2 linked regions of the Duganella zoogloeoides genome follow. Each later gene encodes a partner of the first gene's protein in a complex. Links are inferred from orthologs where the notes say so. Each region holds a gene or a part of one and is shown in the gene's direction. Other genes may lie near its edges. The genes, in order: SR858_RS16965 and moaD.

What was found.
Region 2: the proteins of SR858_RS16965 (region 1) and moaD are in contact, whole or in part, in a crystal structure (PDB 1FMA), measured with the Escherichia coli proteins. The link is inferred for Duganella zoogloeoides from one-to-one orthologs.

The regions. Positions count from the first base shown.
Region 1 is NZ_CP140152.1:3,852,120-3,855,431, reverse strand. What follows is about bases 313-3,312. They hold SR858_RS16965 (molybdenum cofactor biosynthesis protein MoaE), read left to right. Parts: upstream 313-1,569; coding sequence 1,570-2,055; downstream 2,056-3,312. Other genes in these bases: clpB (ATP-dependent chaperone ClpB), read left to right, coding at 2,143-3,312; SR858_RS16970 (DUF349 domain-containing protein), read left to right, coding at 313-1,573. Outside these bases: more of SR858_RS16970, read left to right, coding at 1-312. UniProt on the Escherichia coli protein: Converts molybdopterin precursor Z to molybdopterin. This requires the incorporation of two sulfur atoms into precursor Z to generate a dithiolene group. The sulfur is provided by MoaD.
Region 2 is NZ_CP140152.1:2,653,108-2,656,386, forward strand. The notes cover bases 106-3,072. They hold moaD (molybdopterin converting factor subunit 1), read left to right. Parts: upstream 106-1,445; coding sequence 1,446-1,700; downstream 1,701-3,072. Other genes in these bases: thrC (threonine synthase), read left to right, coding at 106-214; SR858_RS11805 (molybdopterin molybdotransferase MoeA), read left to right, coding at 223-1,446; SR858_RS11815 (hypothetical protein), read right to left, coding at 1,697-1,936; SR858_RS11820 (TIGR03862 family flavoprotein), read left to right, coding at 1,970-3,072. Outside these bases: more of thrC, read left to right, coding at 1-105; more of SR858_RS11820, read left to right, coding at 3,073-3,253. UniProt on the Escherichia coli protein: Involved in sulfur transfer in the conversion of molybdopterin precursor Z to molybdopterin.

The DNA.
Region 1 (3,312 bases):
CCTCGACACGCTGGAGGCCATGGAAGCAGCCCTCGAGCAGGGCTCGCTGCACGCCGCTGCCGAGCACGACAAATGGCTCAAGGATCACAAGATCCGCCTGTCGCAGCAGCAGACCGACCACCTGAATCACGTTCGTGCCGAACTCAAGCGCCTGGCCGACTGGGCCCGCTGGAGCGGCAATGTCTCGCGCGAGGAACTGGTCAAGGCCGTGGAAGAACTGCCGGTCCAGGGCCTGTCGATGAGCGAGCTGGCGCAAAAAGTGGGCAGCATGCGCGAACGCTGGAAGGAGCTCGACGCCGTCTCCGGCCACGCGCCCAAGGGCTTGTGGGAAAAGTTCGACGCTGCCTGCACCGCCGCCTACGCGCCGGCCGCCGCCCACTTCAAGCACCTGGCCGAGGAACGCCACGCCAACGCTGCCAAGGCGCAAGCGCTGATCGACGAGATCCGCGCCATGGCCGACTCGGCCCATGACGGCGCCGACCTGAAAAACGTTGCCGCTGCCGTGCAGCGCCTGCGCCAGGTGTGGGGCCGTCTCGGCGCCATCGACCGCAAGGAAAAGCGCAAGCTCGACCAGGCCTTCGACAAGGCCCTGGGGCAGTTGCAGGCGCCATTGTCCGAACAGCGCAAGATCGAGGCAGCCAAGCGCGAGGAACTGATTGCCGAAGCTGAACAGTTGCAGCCGGCCGACCGCCACACGCTCGACAAGCTGCGCCGTCTGCAGGAACGTTGGCAGGAGCTGGCCAAGGCGCTGCCGCTCGAGCGCAAGATCGAGCAGGCGCTGTGGCAGCGTTTCCGCACCGTGTGCGATGCGATTTTCGCCAAGCGCAAGGAAACCGCGCACGCCGCCGACCACGAGCGCAAAGCCCACCTGCACGCGCGCGAAGACCTCTGCAAGGCGCTGGAAACGGCCACCTTCAGCGGCGACGACAAAGCCCAACTGGCAGCCATCGCGCACACCCTGCGCGATGCGCAAACGGCGTGGAACAGCGCCGGCGTGGTGCCGCGCGCGGCCGAAGCCCGCATTAACGAGCGTTATCAGGCGGCAGTGGCCGGCGTGCAAGCGCAAGCCGACGCCATCAAGCGCCGCGCCGGCGCCGCCCAGGCCAATGCACTGCGCGACAAGCTGCGCCTGGTGCAGGCGCTGGAGCAGTCGATTGCAGGGCAGGGCGAACAACTCGATGCCGACGCCTGGCAAGCCCGCTGGACCGCGTTGCCGCCGCTCGGCGGCGACTACGACAAGGCGCTGCAAGGCCGCTTTGCGGCTGGCGTGACGGCCCTGGAGGCGGGACGCGAGTCGTACACCAGGCAGCTGGAAGCCAATCGCGCCAAGCTGCTCGACGAAGTGCTGCGCCTGGAGATCGTCGCCGGGGTCGATTCCGGCGCCGAGTTCGCGCGCGAGCGCCTGAAAATGCAGGTAGAAGTGTTGCAAACGTCGTTGAAATCGGGCCAGAAACCGCTGTCGGCCACCGCCGCCTACCTGCAATTGTGCGCGATGCCGGCGCTGGCCGACGACCGCACCGTCAGCCGTATCGAGCAGCTGCTGCGCCGGATCGGCGGTTCGGAGCGGGCATGAGCGAGGGTAGTCAACTCAATCAGGTCCGGATCCAGACCGAAGATTTTGATTTGACCACCGAGGTGGCGCGCCTGCGCGCCGCCAACCCGAAGATCGGCGCGGTGGTGACGTTCGTCGGCGCGGTACGCGACCTCAACGACGGCGCGTCGGTGGCCGAGATGGAGCTGGAGCACTACCCGGGCATGACCGAGCAGTCGATTGCCGCCATCATCGAGCAGGCCAGGCTGCGCTGGCCAACCTTCGGGGCGCTGGTGATCCACCGCGTGGGGCCGCTCAAGCCGCTCGACCAGATCGTGCTGGTGGCGGCCACGGCCGCGCACCGGGGCGAGGCCTTTGCCGCCTGCGAGTTCATCATCGATTATCTGAAGACCGACGCGCCGTTCTGGAAGAAGGAAGTCACGCCAGACGGCGCCCGGTGGGTCGATGCCCGCGTGAGCGACGACGCGGCGCTGGCCAAATGGCGGGGGGCCGCGTCTACCTGATGTTGTCAAATGGTTCTGGTCGCAGGTCTTGAAAAGTAGTCGTACAACCCTATCTGTGCGCTAACTCAAATCTATCGGAGCATCACCATGCGGCAAGATAAACTCACGACCAAACTCCAGGAAGCCTTGTCGGACTCGCAGAGTCTGGCAGTGGGCAATGACAACCAGTACATCGAACCCAGCCACTTGCTGCTGGCGCTGTTGAACCAGGACGACGGCAGTGCCCGCTCGATCCTGCAGCGCGCCGGTGTCAACGTTGGCGGTCTCACCAAGTCGCTCAAGGATGCGCTCGACCGCAAGCCCAAGGTGTCGGGCACGGGCGGCGACGTCCAGGCCAGCCGCGAGCTCGTTGGCGTGCTCAACATGGCCGACCGCGAAGCGCAAAAACGCGCGGACCAGTTCATTTCCAGCGAAATGGTGCTGCTGGCCCTCACCGAAGACAAGTCCGACGCCGGTACGCTGGCCCGCGAAAGCGGCCTGACGCGCAAGGCGCTGGAAGCGGCGATCGAGGCCGTGCGCGGCGGCGGCAAGGTCGATTCGCAAGAGGCCGAAGGCCAGCGCGAAGCGCTGAAAAAATACACGCTGGACCTGACCGAGCGCGCCCGCGCCGGCAAGCTCGACCCCGTGATCGGCCGCGACGATGAAATCCGCCGTGCGATCCAGGTGCTGCAACGCCGCAGCAAGAACAACCCGGTGCTGATCGGCGAGCCGGGCGTCGGTAAAACCGCGATTGTCGAAGGCCTGGCGCAGCGCATCGTCAACAACGAAGTGCCCGATTCGCTCAAGGGCAAGCGCGTGCTCGCGCTCGACATGGCGGCGCTGGTGGCCGGCGCCAAGTACCGCGGCGAGTTCGAGGAGCGCCTGAAAACCGTGCTCAAGGAGCTGGCGATGGACGAAGGCCAGACCATCGTCTTCATCGACGAAATGCATACGATGGTCGGCGCCGGCAAGGCTGACGGCGCCATGGACGCGGGCAATATGCTCAAACCCGCGCTGGCCCGGGGCGAGCTGCACTGCGTGGGCGCCACCACCCTCGACGAGTACCGCAAGTACATCGAGAAAGATGCCGCACTCGAGCGCCGCTTCCAGAAAATCCTGGTCGATGAGCCGAGCGTGGAAGACACGATTGCCATCCTGCGCGGCTTGCAGGACAAGTACGAGCTGCACCACAAGGTCGCCATTTCGGACGCCGCCATCATCGCGGCGGCGGAATTGTCGCACCGGTACATCACCGACCGCTTCCTGCCCGACAAGGCG
Region 2 (3,279 bases), 1.2 Mb from region 1 along the record:
GGCGCGCGAACACCTGCAACCGGGCGTGCCGATGATCGTGCTGGAAACCGCGCTGGCCGCCAAGTTCAACGAGACCATCCTCGACGCGCTGGGCGAAGACGCCGAACGTCCGCAAGGCTTCGAAAATATCGAGGACCTGCCACAGAAATTCGTGGTCATGAAGGCCGACGTGGAGGCGATGAAAGCCTACATCGCCGCCAACACCGGCCTGTGAGCGGCGCCATGCACGCCCCCAAGCCGATGCTGACCATGGCCGAGGCGCTGGCGCAGATGCTGGCCGCCGCCCGTCCGGTGGCCGACATCGAGACCGTGCCCACGCTCGAGGCCAACGGCCGCGTGCTGGCCGAGGCCCAGGTCTCCGGCATGAACGTGCCCGGCCAGGACAACACGCAGATGGACGGCTACGCCGTGCGCGCGGCCGACTGCATCAGCGGTCACGCCGTGCTCAAGGTGTCGCAGCGCATCCCGGCCGGCCGTGTCGGCCAGCCTTTGCAGGCCGGTACCGCCGCGCGCATCTTCACGGGCGCGCTGATTCCCCAAGGGGCCGATGCAGTCGTGATGCAGGAGCAGTGCGAAGTGGGCGGCGCCGACGGCGACACCGTCATCATTCGCCACACGCCGAAAGCGGGCGAGTGGATACGCCGTGCCGGCGAAGACATCACCAGCGGCAGCACCATCCTGCCGGCCGGCGCGCGCCTGCGCAGCCAGGAGCTGGGCCTGGCCGCATCGGTCGGCCTGGCAACGCTGCCGGTGCGGCGCAAGCTGCGCGTGGCCGTGTTCTTTACCGGCGACGAGCTGACCATGCCCGGCGAACCGCTGGCGCCCGGCGCCATCTACAACTCCAACCGTTTTACGCTGCGCGCGTTGCTGGAAAACCTCGGTTGCGAGATCACCGATTTCGGTATCGTGCCCGATACACTGGATGCCACCCGCGCCGTACTGCGTGACTGCGCCAATGGCCACGACCTGATCATCACGTCGGGCGGGGTGTCGGTGGGCGAGGAAGACCATGTCAAGCCGGCCGTGGAGGCGGAAGGGCGCCTCACCATGTGGCAAATTGCCATCAAGCCCGGCAAGCCGCTGGCGTTTGGCGAAGTGGGGCAGGCCGCCTTCGTGGGCTTGCCCGGCAACCCGGTGTCGAGTTTCATCACGTTTTTGATGTTCGTGCGGCCGTTCATCCTGCGCCTGCAAGGCGTGCAGGGCACGGTGGCGCCGCGCGCGTTTACCATGCGGGCGGACTTCAATCTGCCCAAGGCCGACCGCCGCAACGAGTTCCTGCGCGCGCGCATCAACGCCGGCGGCGGGCTGGAACCGTTCCGCAACCAGAGTTCGGGCGTGCTCACGTCCACCGTCTGGGGCGACGGCGTGATCGACAATCCCCCCAACCGCACCATCGCCGAAGGCGACCTGGTCCGGTTCATCCCGTTCAGCGAGTTGATGTCCTGATGGCGGTTACCGTAAAATTTTTTGCCAGCGTGCGCGAAGCCGTGGGCGTTTCCAGCGACACCCTGGTTCTGCCGGTGGAAGTGGCCACGGTGGGCGACCTGCGCGAGCACCTGTCCGCGCGCGGCGCCAACTGGCGCGGTGCGCTGGCCAGTCCGGCATTGCGCATGGCCTGCAACCAGGTGATGTGCGATGCCGCCACCCCGGTGCCGGACGGCGCGGAAGTGGCGTTTTTCCCGCCGGTGACGGGCGGTTAGCGCTCGCCCGGCCTGGTGCCGGCGCCGACGTCGTCGCAGCTGGCGCATGGCAACGCCAGGCGGTAGCGGCGCCAGTGACCGTACGTAAAAATTCCGGCGGCGGCCATGGCCCACAGCGCGGCGCTCAGGTAATCGTCGCGCGTGGTGGAGCCCTTGAACCATTCCGCGGCGGCCAGGATCGCGAACAGCGGCAACGCTGCCAACAGGTAGCGTTTCAGCCAGAACAATGCGCCCATGCAGTCTCCCTCTCATTTTGATTATTGAACACCATGCAGCCTAGTGTGCCATCTTTTCGCGTCGCCGTCATCGGCGGCGGCCCGGCGGGCCTGATGGCCGCCGAAACCCTGGCGCAGGGCGGGGCGCAGGTCGATGTGTACGATGCCATGGCCTCGGTCGGCCGCAAGTTCCTGCTGGCCGGTCGCGGCGGCATGAACATCACCCACGCCGAGCCGTATGCCGATTTCGTCACCCGCTATGGCGCGCAGGCCGCGTCGCTGCGCCCGATGCTCGACGCTTTCGGCCCCGAGGCCGTGCGCGCGTGGATCCACGGCCTCGGTGTGCAGACCTTTGTCGGCAGTTCCAACCGGGTGTTCCCTACCGATATGAAGGCCGCACCCCTGCTGCGGGCCTGGCTGCACCGGCTGCGCGAGCACGGCGTGCGGTTTCACATGCGCCATCGCTGGACGGGCTGGCGCAGCGCCGACGGCGCGCTGGTATTCGAGACGCCCGATGGCGAGTTGACCGTGCGGGCCGATGCCGTGGTGCTGGCCCTGGGCGGCGGCAGCTGGGCGCGGCTCGGCTCGGACGGCGCCTGGATTCCGCTGCTGCAGGCGCGTGGCGTGGCGGTAGCGCCCCTGGTTCCGGCCAACTGCGGCTTCGACGTGGACTGGAGCGCGCATTTCAGCGAGCGTTACGCCGGCGAGCCGCTGACCACGGTGGCAATCACCTCGGTCGGTGCGGACGGGCGCGAGTTCCGCCGCCAGGGCCAGTTCGTGGTGACTGCCGGCGGCGTGGAGGGCAGCCTGATTTATGCGCTGTCGGCCGCGATGCGCGACCAGATCGCCGCCAGCGGCCACACGACGATGTATCTCGACCTGCTGCCCGACCTGGTGCCGGAACGGGTGCTCGATGAAGTGGCGCGCCCGCGCGGCGCCCGTTCGCTGGCCAGCCACCTGCAAAGCAGGCTCGGCCTCAAGGGCGTCAAGGCGGGGCTGCTGCGCGAGTGCCTCGATAAGGAATCGTATGGCGATCCGCACTTGCTGGCGCACGCGATCAAGCGCCTGCCAGTGCGGCTCGTGCGTCCGCGCCCGATCGACGAGGCGATCAGCAGCGCCGGCGGCGTGATGTGGCAGGCGCTCGATGGCGCCATGCTCAAGGCTGCGCCGGGGGTGTTCGTGGCGGGCGAGATGGTCGATTGGGAGGCGCCGACCGGCGGCTATCTGCTCACCGCGTGCTTTGCCAGCGGCATGGCGGCGGGCCGCGACGCCCTGGCATGGCTGGACAACCCGCACGGCCAAGCAGGCGACTGCCCCGCAGAACTGCTGAACCGCTGATCCTGTTTGCGCCAAGTCCTGAAGCG